2 regions of the Rhizobium sp. WW_1 genome follow, and region 2 is predicted to be linked to the other one. Evidence: riboswitches for the same ligand, from Rfam matches in the RefSeq annotation. Region 2 holds a riboswitch; the other holds the start of a gene.

Region 1 (6,266 bases), on a different contig from region 2:
TGATCGTCGAGGATCGGAAGCAGTCGGCCGTGGGCCAGATCGTGCGCTACGAGCCAGCGTGGAACGAGGCCGATCCCCTGGCCTTCGCGAATTGCGCCCAGCGTCAGAACCCCTCCATCAAGCAGAAGTCTGGCCTTGGGATGCCAGATCGTCTTGCTTCCATCGCGCTGCTGGAAATGCCACGCTCTCGCTCTGCCTTTCTGAGACGTGGCAATCAGATCGTGGCCTCCAAGCTCTTCGACGCTGTTCGGCATCGACCGGCGCCGGATGTATTCCGTTGCGGCGCAGAGCACTATGTGCTGCGTGCCTAGAGGCCGTGCGACCAGTGCATTGACGTCAGGGAGGTCTCCAATCCTAACGGCGAGATCGATGCCGGAGCCAGGAAGGTCCACTGGCTCAGTCGAGCTGGATATTTCCAGCGAGAGTGCCGGCCACCGCCTACATAGCTCGTATAGCGCCGGAGCGATGATCTTCGCCCCGAACAAAGGAGGAAGACTGACGACCAGCCTGCCGGACGGCTCCTGCCTGAGATGTGCGATCTCCGCCTCCGCCCTCGAAATGTCTGTTCGGGCCTGCCTGCAGACATCCCGATAGACGATGCCTTCCAGGGTGAGGTTGAGACGCCTCGTCGTTCTTTGGAACAGTCTGATGCGCAGACGGTTTTCAAGACGCCCCACCGCCTTGGCAGCCGCGGATGGCGACAGGCGCAGACGCTCGGCGGCGGCGGAAAAGCTTCCACTTTCACAGACCGCCAGGAACACACCGATTTCGTCGCCAGGATGATGAGCCATACCAAAGATTACCGAATTTAATTCCTAAATTGGCGGAATTTTACGCTATTTTCTAGCCATACAGGCTGCAATATTCTAACTCCATGGAAAACACACGCACATATGCAATCATCGGAGGAACGTCCGGCATTGGTCGCTCCCTTGCCCGCATGCTCGTCGAACGTGGGGATCGCGTTCTTCTCGGCGGGAGGTCTCATCAAAGGCTGGACTCAACCTTGAAGGAACTGGGGCAGCGGACGTCTGGCCGGGTCGTCGATATAACCGACCGCGCATCGTTAGAGATTTTCTTTCGCCAATCGCCGCGCCTGTCAGGCCTCTTCACACCGGCCGCCACCTACGTCACCGGCACCTTTGCAAGCGGAGCGCTCGAGAGCAGCGAGGAACTGTTCCGGGCAAAATTCTGGGGCCAATACTGGGCGGTGCATTCTGCATTGCCATATCTTAACCCCGACGCATCGGTCGTCTTGATGTCGGGAGCAGCCTCCGTCCGGCCAATCGGTGCTCCGGCCTATGCTGCATGCAATTCGGCCCTTGAAGGGCTGGCTCGTGGACTTGCGCTGGAACTTGCACCAATAAGAGTGAACTGCCTCTCGCCTGGAACCACAGACAGCGATCTCTGGCGGAACCGCCCCGACGACATCCGTAACAGCGCCTACGACCATTGGAAGACGCTATGCGCTTTGAAGCGTCCGGGAACCGTCGAGGAGCAGGCACAGGCCGCGCTGTTCCTTCTGGACAACGGCAACATGACCGGCAGCACCCTTTACTGCGATGGAGGCTACACCTTGCGATAACAGCCCAAAACAAATCAATTGATCATGTCGATGAAGCATCGTTTATAAACGGCGGCAGTTGAAGCTTCGCTTGGTGGTGGATGACGCTGCGCAAAGGGATGACGCCTCGCCCGAACTTCCCCCGGCCAAACGTTGGAGGATGCGGCACAATGGGCGGCCCCGTCGGGTGCGAGCGCACTCCTGTTCAACTTCAGCAAACCCGAAGTCATGCACAGCGGCACCAACCTCCAGATCGGCGTTTATGGCAATGCGTTCGAAGGGGAACAAGACGAGCCAGCCGCCAACGAGATCCCTCATGCGACAGAAGAGGACCTAAATGACGACGCCTATTCATGGGCCGATGCCGCTGTGACGATGGTCGGCGCCCGCGGGATCGGCGCCGATGATATTCATCGGCTGAAGAAGGCTCTCCTGAGTTCTCAAGAAGAGTAGGAGAGCCCTGCCTTCAGCATTCACATCCGCGGGCCGGTATCTGAAAACGATCAGGCAGCCTTGAAGGGAGCAACCGCAGACCTGTAGGCAATCAGATCTTCGATCGTGACAAGATGGAGACCATGCCGTTCGGCGAAAACCTCAAGCTCGGGAAGACGGGCCATCGTGCCGTCGTCATTCGCCACCTCGCAGATGACGCCGGCCGGCGAAAGGCCAGCGAGCCTGGCAAGATCCACGGCTGCTTCCGTGTGACCTGGACGCGACAGGACGCCGTTTGGGTGCGCGCGAAGCGGGAAGATATGGCCCGGCCGGGCAAACTCCTCCGGACGCGATCCGCACCGGACGAGAGCCCGAACCGTGGCAGCTCTGTCAGCGGCGGATATTCCGGTCGTGGTTTCCGGGATATAGTCGACCGATACGGTAAACGCGGTCTTCAGGACTTCGGTGTTGCGCGGCACCATCAGCGGAATATCGAGCTCGTCGAGCCTTTCGCCCTCCATCGGAACGCAGATGAGACCACGGGCATGGTTCATCATGAAGGCGATTGCCTGCGGCGTGACCGCTTCGGCAGCAATCACCAGATCACCTTCATTTTCGCGGTCTCGATCATCGACAACCACAATGATCTCGCCCCGCGCAATCGCGGCGATCGCATCTTCAATTTTCGAAATTGCCATTTTCCTGCCTTTCAAGGGTTGCCGCTTGGAACGGCGTGCATGGCCGGTTAAAGCCACCATTTTCCCTTGGGCGAACAAGCATGTGAACGCCACAATGAAGCAGCGTCTCCTGCGTTGCTCTCTTCCATCCGGACTATGACCGTCGGCTCCGGCATCTCACCGGATCTGCTGACCCTTCCGGCAACCGGAAGGCGCTCGCGGGCTCGAGGAAAATCCCCATACCGCCGGTGGGGAATTGCACCCCGCCCTGAGAACAATTGGAAGATAAGAGATCGATGCCTCGTTCCGCAAGAGGCATCGATCTCCGAATTGTCGAAAATCCGGTCCGCCCGTTGAACGCACCGTTCCTGATTGTCGAACTAAGACATGATCAGGCCACCGTCGACATTGATCGTCTGGCCGGTAATATAGGCCGCATCGTCGCTGGCAAGGAAAGTGACGAGACCTGCAACGTCTTCGCCCGATCCGGCCCGTTTCATCGGAATGCCCTCGACCCATTCCTTCATGAGCTCGCCGGGACCGTAATTGCCCAAGAGCTTGCCCCAGGCTTGATCATTATACGCCCACATATCGGTTTCGATGATGCCGGGGCAGAAGGCGTTCACGGTAATGCCCTCGGTCGCGACTTCCTTTGCCAAGCTCTGGGTAATGCCGACGACGCCCATCTTCGATGCAGCATAGTGCGGCGTGTAGATGAAGCCGTCGCGCGCCTGGCCGGAGGCGGTATTGATGATCCGGCCGCCTCGACCATGCTTGCGCATGCGGGCGATCGCCTCCTGGGCGCAAAGGAAGACGCCCTTGGTATTGACGGCCATGACCTTGTCCCATTCGCTCTCTGTCATATCCTCGACACGGGCAATGGTGATGACGCCGGCATTCTGGATCGACACGTCGACGACGCCGAAAGCCGCTTCGGCAGCCTCGTAAAGACCCTTCACGCTGACCTTGTCGGTTACATCGCCAACGAAGGAAATCGCCTTTCCGCCGCCGGCCTTGATCCCATCGGCAACCGCATGGATGGAATCCTCATTGGCCGAGACCACGAGATTGGCACCCTCGCGCGCGAACCGCTTGGCGATCGCCGCGCCGATACCGCGGCTCGCGCCGGTGATGACGACAGTCTTGTTTTCGAAGCGAAGCATTTCCCATTCCTTTTGCGGTATTGGCTAATGACGGCGCCATGAAATGGTCGATCGCGCCACCTGTAATTTGCGACTTCAGTCGGCTGCCAGGATGATCCCGGCGAACTCCGATGCCTTCAGCGACGCCCCTCCGACGAGAGCGCCATCGACGTTGGAAACGCTAAAGATCGCCTTTGCGTTCTGGGCCTTGACCGAGCCGCCGTAGAGGATCCTGACCCGGCCTCCGTCATCTCCCAGCCGCTCCTTGAGCATCTGCCGAATGGATGAGTGTATTTCCTCGATCTGTGCAAGGCTCGGAACCTGCCCAGTACCGATCGCCCATACGGGTTCATAGGCGATCATCGTGTTCGAACTGGTTGCGGTGTCGGGAATCGATCCTTCAAGCTGCGCACAGACCACCTCAGCCGCCCTCCCCTCGTTTCGTTCTGTTAGCGTTTCTCCGACGCAAATTATGCTCGCCAGTCTTGCTTTGTGGACTGCGGCAGCCTTACCCGCGACTACGCCATCCATTTCCCCGTAGGCGGCGCGGCGTTCGGAATGTCCCAGGATGACAAAGCGGGCGCCGATTTCGGCGAGCATCTCGGCAGAGACGTCCCCGGTATAGGCACCCATGGTCTGCGCGTGGCAATCCTGCGCGCCGACGGTAATCGCCGAACCTGCAGCACATTCGGCCGCCTTTTCCACCAGCGTGAAGGGTGGGCAGACGACGATGTCGCACGTCACCTTGCCCGTTAATCCCTTCAGCACCTCGATCTCAGCCAGGGAGGAAGCGAGACCGTTCATTTTCCAGTTGCCTGCAATCAGTTTCCGCATGACGTCACCAGCAGCAGAAGCCGCCGTCGACGAGCAGGTCGACGCCCGTCACGAAGCTCGCGGCATTCGATAGCAGGAAGACGGCGGGACCGACCATCTCATCGACGGTCGCCATGCGCTGCATCGGCGTCTGCTCCTCGAAGAGCTTGGTCTGGTGGACCATCTCCGGACGCGTGTTCATCGGCGTTGCAGTATATCCCGGCGAGATGGTGTTGACTCGGATGCCGCGGCCGACCCACTCCATCGCGAGCGACTTCGACATGTGAATCACGCCGGCCTTGGAAGCGTTGTAATGCGCCTGGCTCAGGCCACGATTGACGATGACGCCGGACATGGAGGCGATGTTAACGATCGATCCGCGTCCATTTTTCAGCATGGCGCGCGCTTCTGCCTGGCATGACAGGAAAACACCCTTCAGATTGATATCCATCAACGTCTGATACTGGTCCTCCTCCATTTCCTCTGCCGGCTTGGCATTGGCGATGCCGGCGGCGTTGACGGCAAGCGTCAGTGCCCCGAGCTCCGCCTCGGTGCGGGCAACCGCCTCCGCAAGAGAAGATTTGCTGGTGACATCGGCCGCAATCTGGAGGAAACGGCGACCGGCCGCCTCGATATGCGAGGCCGTGTTCGCCAGGCCATCATCGGAGCGGCGATCAAGAAGTGCGACGTCGGCGCCGCATTGTGCCAGGCCGATTGCGATGCGCTGCCCGATGCCGCTTCCAGCTCCGGTCACGAGCGCGACCTGTCCGCGGAGATCGAAAAGTTTCGGGGCGTTCAGAGTGATGTCCGACACCGCTCTTCCTTTCTATTTGTCTATATTGTCGCAAGTTCCATGACGGAGACATCGTTAGCCTCGTCACGATTGAGAATGCCTGCCTGTTTGCCCTGGGCAAGCACGAGAATTCGGTTGGAGACGCCGAGAACCTCCTCAAGATCGGAGCTGACGACAATGACGGCCACGCCCTGCTTGGCGAGGTTGACGATGATGTCGTAGATGCTGGCTCGGGCGCCGACGTCTATGCCTCGGGTCGGCTCGTCGAGGACCACGACCTTGGGATCGCGCATCAGCCATTTGGCGATGACGACCTTTTGTTGGTTGCCGCCGGACAGGTCGGAGGCATATTGCTCGGCGCGGCCCTTGACGCCGAACTTCGCCACGGCCTTTTCGGCGAAGTTGCCCTTCATGCGCGAGGTAATCCAGCGCCCACCGAGCCTGTCGAGATTGGCGTAGACGATGTTCTCGCTGATGCGATGGCCGACGACGAGGCCCTGTTCCTTGCGATCCTCGGGTACCATGACGATGCCCTTTGCGATCGCATCTGCCGGGTCGCGAAGCTTGAGTTCTTCGCCCTCGAGCCTGATCGAACCGGCGCTTGTCGGATCTGCTCCGGAAATGGCACGCACGAGTTCCGTGCGGCCGGCACCGACCAACCCGGCAATGCCGAGAATCTCGCCGGCCCGAACATCGAACGTCACATCCTGGAAGGACCCGTCAGGCGAGGTCAGTCCGTTGACCTGCAGCACCGCCCGGCCCGTCGGCTCGGGAAGCGTCGGGAACAGCCGGTCCAGCGAACGGCCGACCATGCTCTCGACGATGGTCCGAACCGGGGTGGCACT
Region 2 (6,266 bases):
CGATAGCTTCGATGTGGCCTTCAGTTATGAGGTGATCTATCTGCTGCCGGAATTGAAGCGGCACGCCGAACAGATGTTCGAGGTCATGCGCAATGGCGGCGTCTATTATGCCGTGACCGGCTGCCATAATGAAATGCCGCTCTGGCCGAAATGGCTGGAACTGATCGGCAACAACAGCAATGCGCCGGTGCAGGATCGCTCGCCACAGGATTACATCGATGCTTTCACGGCGGCGGGATTTGACGTTTCGGTCAAGCGTTTCGGCTATGACGGTTTCGTGCGCGCAACCAAGGATCGGAAATATTATCCGAGCATTTTGGATGCGCTGAGCTACCCGGCCGAGTACAAGCTGCTGTTCCGGCTGGAAAAGCGCGTCTGATATGGAGACGATCGATCGCAAGGGCGGCAGTGCCCTTTGGCATCAGATCGGCGAGATCCTGGCGGCTGATATTGCCGCCGGGACGCTTGCTGCCGGCGAGAAATTGCCGACAGAGCCCGAACTGATGCAGCGCTTCGGCGTCAGCCGTTTCACCGTGCGTCAGGCACTGGGGCATCTGGAGCAGCGCGGGCTGGTGCGTGCCGAACAGGGGCGGGGAACCTTCGTCCACAGAGGCGTGCTCGACTATACGCTGTCGAAGCGGACCCGCTTTCACAAGAACTTGATCGAGCAGGGTTTCGAGCCTGGCGGCGAATTGCTCGTGCATGAAATCGTAGCGGCGACGGAGCGCGTTGCCGGCTATCTGAAGCTCGCGGTCGGAACGCCCGTCATACATCGTCGCGGCGTGATGACGGCCGACGGCATTCCGGTCGAACTGGGCGATTCCTATTATCCGGCCGAGCGCTTTCCCGACTTCGACAAGGCCAGATTGCAGCATTCGACGATCTCGGCGGCGCTCGCCAGCTACGGCGTTACCGACTACGAGCGGTTGTCGACCGAGATTGAGGCACGGATGCCGACGGCGGAGGAGGCGCGGATTTTGCGCCAGCCGAAATCAACGCCGCTGCTCGTCACCCGCAAGGTGGACGCAGACGCTACCGGCATGCCGATAACCTATTCGGAATCGGTTTGGCCGGCCGAACGCACCACGTTCAATGTCGATCTCAGGTAGGAGCCCCGGGAGCCGCTAGGGCACCCCGCACGCGCAGGCTAGCGGTGGGAGAGGATATTGACCACCTTGCCGAAGGGATCGCGAACATAGAAACGGCGAACGCCCCAGGGCTCATCCGTAAGGTCATATAATATGCCGAAACCCATGGTGGTGGCGCGCTGATAGACCGTATCGACATCGTCAACTTCGATCGAAAGATCGGGGACGACGGTACCTGAGCCGCCTTCGCTGGCGACGCTGAGTTGCGGCACGGTTGCCGCTTCCGACGCGAAGGTGACGATCCAGCCGTGGTCCATGACGATGTCGAGGCCGAGCAGGTCATGATAAAATTGCCGAGCTGTCGCGGGATCGGCGGCAGGCAGATTCGGGATGATGCGTAGGACGGTCACTGACGTTTCTCCCTCGTGATGTGGAGGCGGGCTTGCGCCTCGCCTCCTCGGTGCTGGTTCAGACCGTGACGGCCGGCAGCAACTTTGCGCGTTCGTTGAGGATATGGCGGCAGGCGCTCGCCACTTCACGGCCCTTGATGATGAAATGTTCCTTGAAGAACTGGATATGCGCTTCTGACTCCTGGAAATGATGCGGCGTCAGCACGGCCGAGAGGATCGGAACGCCGGTATCCAGCTGGACACGCATCATCGCATCGAGAACGGTATTGGCAACGAACTCATGGCGATAGATGCCACCGTCGACAACGAAAGCGGTGGCGACGATCGCGGAATAGCGGCCGTTGCGGGCAAGGGTCTGTGCATGCAGCGGAATTTCCAGTGCGCCGGGAACGTCGAAGATATCGATCGGCGATGCGCCTTCTGTCGTCTGCCATTCGGCGACGAAGGAATCGACCGAGCGATCGACGATGTCGGCATGCCAGCGGGCCCGAATGATCGCAATGCGGCTCGGCTGGGTAGAGATAGAAATGGTCATGAATTTTGCCTTTCAAGGGTTGTTGTCAATTATCCCTTGGGCGAACACGCATGCACGCAGCGCTCCCCGCGCGGAGGAGGTGCGACCTGCTTGCTCTCTTCCATCCGGACTATACCGTCGGCTCCGGCCTCTCACCGGATCTGCTGACCCTTCCGAAAGCTCGGAAGGCGCTCGCGGGCTCGGGGAAAATCCCCATACCGCCGGTGGGGAATTGCACCCCGCCCTGAGAACATGTGGACTATAAATGCATTTGCGCAGCGAAATCAAAGAAAAACGCCGGGCTTTTGGCCCGGCGTTCGCGAATAATTTTCCAAACTGTCTTCCAGCTCAGGCTTGTGCTCAATCCTGAATGACGAGCAGGTCGGCCGAGGCGAAACGCAGCGTTACCTTCTCGCCCACACTCGGAGGCATCATGCCGGGGCTGTTGAACATGTCGAAGGAAATCGTGTTGCCGGCAACGTTCATCCGCGTGCGGATGACCGAGCCCAGGAAGTGGGCCGAGGAGACCTCGCCGGTCAATGCGGTATCACCCTTGGCCGATTCCGCCAGCGAGCCGGCTTCTGGGCGCAGGGCGAGCGATACGGTATCGCCCGGCTTGTAGGCCGTAACCGACTGCTTCAGGGTGACGCCCTGATCACCGATCATGATGCGGTTGCTATCGGGGTCGACGACCTTGCCTTCGATCAGGTTCAGCGTACCGACGAATGAGGCGACAAAGCGGGTGGCCGGCGTGTTGTAGATCTCGAAGGGCGTGCCGATCTGATCGGCGCGGCCGGCATTCATCACGACGATGCGGTCGGAGATCGACAGCGCCTCTTCCTGATCGTGCGTCACGAACACGGTGGTGATGCCGAGCTGCTGCTGGATCGCGCGGATTTCCTCGCGCAGCGAGATGCGGATCTTCGCGTCGAGAGCCGAGAGTGGTTCGTCAAGCAGCAGGACCTGAGGCTTGACGGCGATGGCGCGGGCGAGCGCGACGCGCTGCTGCTGGCCGCCGGACATCTGATACGGATAGCGGGCGGCAAGATGATCGAGCTTGATGAGAGCAAGCATCTCTTTCACGCGCTTGTCGATGTCGGGCTTTGCCATGCCGGCAACCTTGAGGCCGAAGGCGACGTTGTCATGCACCGTCATGTTCGGAAACAGTGCATAGGCCTGGAAGACCATGCCGATATTGCGCTGGTTCGGCTTCAGCGCCCGCTGATCCTTGCCGTTGATCGACAGATTGCCGGCGGTCGGGGTTTCGAAACCGGCGATCATGCGCAGCACGGTCGTCTTGCCGCAACCCGACGGTCCGAGGAAGGAGATGAACTCTCCCTTCTCGATGTTCATGTTGAAATCGTGAACGACGTGGACGTCGCCGAAGGACTTCTTGATGTGGGTGAGTTCGAGAAAAGCCATGGTGAGGAGCCTTACGCCTTAATCGGAGCCATTTTGGAGAAGCGGGAAACGAGCTGCAGGAAGCCCATGCTGAGCCAGGTAACTGCAAGCGCGATGATGGCCAGTGCCGAGGATTGATAAGCCTGGTTGGCGCCGACGAGCTGCATGTAGGGGCCGAAAGCCGGCCGGTTGAGCAACGATGCCATTGTGAATTCGCCCATGACAATCGCCAGCGTGATGAAGGCGCCGGAAAGGACACCGCTCATGACATTGGGGAAAATGCAGCGGAACATGATGGTCGTCCACTTCGCGCCAAGGCTTTCCGCCGCTTCCGTCAGGGTGCCGACATCGATCGTGCGCATCGCCGTATCGACCGAACGATACATATAGGGGAGCGACAAGACAATATAGGAGCAGACGAGAAGGAAGTTCGTCGTCTGTTCGAAGCCCGTCAGAGGCAGGATCGATGACGAATTATAGAGGCGCAGATAGCCGAAGACGATGACGATTGCGGGGATGACGAGCGGCATCAGGGTGATGAATTCGACGATCGGCCGGATCTGCGGCAGGCGAAGCCGGACCCAATAGGCCGTCGGCACGACGAGCAGCATGCCGACGATGATGGTCAGCACCGCCATCAGCATCGAATAGCCGAACGCGTAAAGGAAGCGCGAGTCGGAAAAGACCGACGCATAGGCGTCGAAACTATAGGCATTGCGGCGCATGCGCAGCGAGAATTCCAGCGTGCCGATGAGCGGAACGATGAAATAGATGGCGCCGATGACGACCGCGATCCAGGCAAGGAATTTTTGCAGCTTCATTTCTGCCACCGTTCTGCGCGCATGCGCATGATGATGTAGATGATGTTCGATATGCCGGTGATGACGATCATGCCGAGCGCCATCGCGTAGCCGAGGTTGGCGTTGTGCAGAACGTCGCCGCGGATCTGCGCATAGAGCTGGATCGGGATGATGTTCAGCGAGCTGCCCGTCAGCGCGATGGCCGTTGCGATGGCGCCGAAGGCGTTGGCAAACAGCAGCAGCGTCGTGCCAAGCAGGCTCGGCCAGAGGATGGGCAGGGCGACCATCAGCCAATATTGCTTGTTGGTCGCTCCGAGAATGGAGGCGGCTTCACGCCATTCCTTCTTCATACCGTCCAGGGCGGGAGTGATGATCAGCACCATCAGTGGAATCTGGAAATACATGTATGTGAGGGTCAAGCCGACAAAGCTATAGAGATTGAAGCCCTTCTGAAAAATGTCGATGCCAAGCCAGTTCTTCACCAGCAGCGTGACGAGGCCCAGGCGACCTATCGTGGCGATGAATGCAAAGGCCAGAGGTACACCGGCGAAATTCGAAGCAACGCCGGAAAAGGTCAGGAACGCATGGCGTATCCAGGTCGGAAGTCCACCCATGACCAAGGCCCAGGCCAGATAGAAGCCGATCAGCGCGCCGCCAACGGCGGAGGCGACCGATACTTTTATGCTGATCCAATAGGAGTCCATAATGGATTTGGTGAAGAGATCCCCGATGTTCTTCAGCGTCAGGCTGCCATCCGGCGTCAGAAAGGCGCCGGCAATCAGATAGATCGTTGGGAGAATCAGAAACAGCAGCGCGAAGAGCAGGAAGGGCGCGATGCCCAGCCAGTCGACAACCACGCGCTTGTTGATCATGGGAGTGGAACTGACTGTCGATGTTGTGACGATGCTCATGATTGGCCCAATCCGCGGCGTCAAAAAAACGGAAAACCTCCCCGTCGAAACGGGGAGGTCATGCTAGGTCGGATTACTGTACGTTCGAACCGACGACAGAATCCCACTTGGTGGTGATCGCAGCCTTGCCGGCATCCTGCTCGTCGAGCGTCGGGAACACGGCCTTTTCATAGGCGGCAGCCGGCGGCAGCTTGTCGAGAAGTTCCTGCGGAACCTTCTTGTTCTTCGCCAGGTCGTTGAAGCGGATCGGGTGGCAATAGCCCTTCAGCCAGCCGATCTGGCCTTCGTCCGAATAGAGGAACTCCATCCAGAGCTTGGCAGCGTTCGGGTGCGGAGCGTAGGCCGAGATCGCCTGCACGTAGACGCCAGCGATGACGCCCGAAGCCGGAACGGTGACGTCAACCGGCGGGTTGCCGTTCAGGCTGTCGCGCCAGGAAAGACCGTTATAGTCCCATGCGACGACGATCGGGGTAGCACCCTGAGCGAGCGAGGCGGACTTGCCGATAACCGGAACGAAGTTGCCAGCCTTGTTGAGCTTGGCGAAGTAGTCGAGGCCAGCGGCGCCGACCTTGGTGGCGTCCTTCTCGCCGGCAGCGAGGCCAGCGGCGTAGACGGCCTGAACGGCCTGGTTCGACGTGCGCGGGTCGCCGGCGAGCGAAACGGTGTTGGCATATTCCGGCTTCAGGAGGTCAGCCCAGTCCTTCGGCGGGTTCTTCACGACGTCCTTGTTGGTGACGAAGGAGAGAACGCCATAATAGTCGCCGTACCAGTAGCCTTCGGCATCCTTGGCGCTGTCCGGAATGGAATCCCAGGTGGAGACCTTGTACGGCTGCAGCAGGCCTTCCTTCTTGGCGGTCGGGCCGAAGGAGAGACCGACGTCGATCACGTCGGGAGCCTGCGGGCCGGTGTTGCCCTTGTTGGCGCGGATTGCTTCGACTTCATCGCCCGAACCGGCATCCGGGTTCAGTTCGTTGACTTCAATGCCGTACTTTGCCTTGAATGCAGCGATCAGATCGCCATAACCGCACCAGTTGTGGGGCAGAGCGATGGTGGTCAGCGTGCCTTCCTTCTTGGCGGCAGCGATGAGGTCGGCGCTCGGCTCTGCGGCGGCGATTGCGCTCGAAGCGACGAGCATCGCTGTG

What was found. A riboswitch is a leader RNA that binds a small molecule or an ion and turns the genes downstream of it on or off. The one in region 2 is predicted to bind FMN.
Region 1: it holds a riboswitch for FMN, as region 2 does, so the genes downstream of both, ribB (3,4-dihydroxy-2-butanone-4-phosphate synthase) here and BJ928_RS19690 (6,7-dimethyl-8-ribityllumazine synthase) in region 2, are expected to answer to the same signal.

The regions. Positions count from the first base shown of each region.
Region 1 covers NZ_RAIN01000017.1:68,618-74,883, reverse strand. Annotated here, with positions in the region: gene BJ928_RS31490 (LysR family transcriptional regulator) at 1-791, opposite strand, end outside; gene BJ928_RS31485 (SDR family oxidoreductase) at 875-1,585, shown strand; partial or broken gene BJ928_RS31480 (homocysteine S-methyltransferase) at 1,712-2,017, shown strand; gene ribB (3,4-dihydroxy-2-butanone-4-phosphate synthase) at 2,068-2,694, opposite strand; FMN riboswitch at 2,807-2,953, opposite strand; gene BJ928_RS31470 (SDR family oxidoreductase) at 3,054-3,836, opposite strand; gene tpiA (triose-phosphate isomerase) at 3,912-4,649, opposite strand; gene BJ928_RS31460 (SDR family oxidoreductase) at 4,654-5,442, opposite strand; gene BJ928_RS31455 (sugar ABC transporter ATP-binding protein) at 5,463-6,266, opposite strand, start outside.
Region 2 covers NZ_RAIN01000006.1:328,648-334,913, forward strand. Annotated here, with positions in the region: gene BJ928_RS19675 (class I SAM-dependent methyltransferase) at 1-379, shown strand, start outside; gene phnF (phosphonate metabolism transcriptional regulator PhnF) at 381-1,109, shown strand; gene BJ928_RS19685 (VOC family protein) at 1,148-1,498, opposite strand; gene BJ928_RS19690 (6,7-dimethyl-8-ribityllumazine synthase) at 1,557-2,033, opposite strand; FMN riboswitch at 2,122-2,268, opposite strand; gene BJ928_RS19695 (ABC transporter ATP-binding protein) at 2,373-3,434, opposite strand; gene BJ928_RS19700 (ABC transporter permease) at 3,446-4,234, opposite strand; gene BJ928_RS19705 (ABC transporter permease subunit) at 4,231-5,124, opposite strand; gene BJ928_RS19710 (ABC transporter substrate-binding protein) at 5,198-6,266, opposite strand, start outside.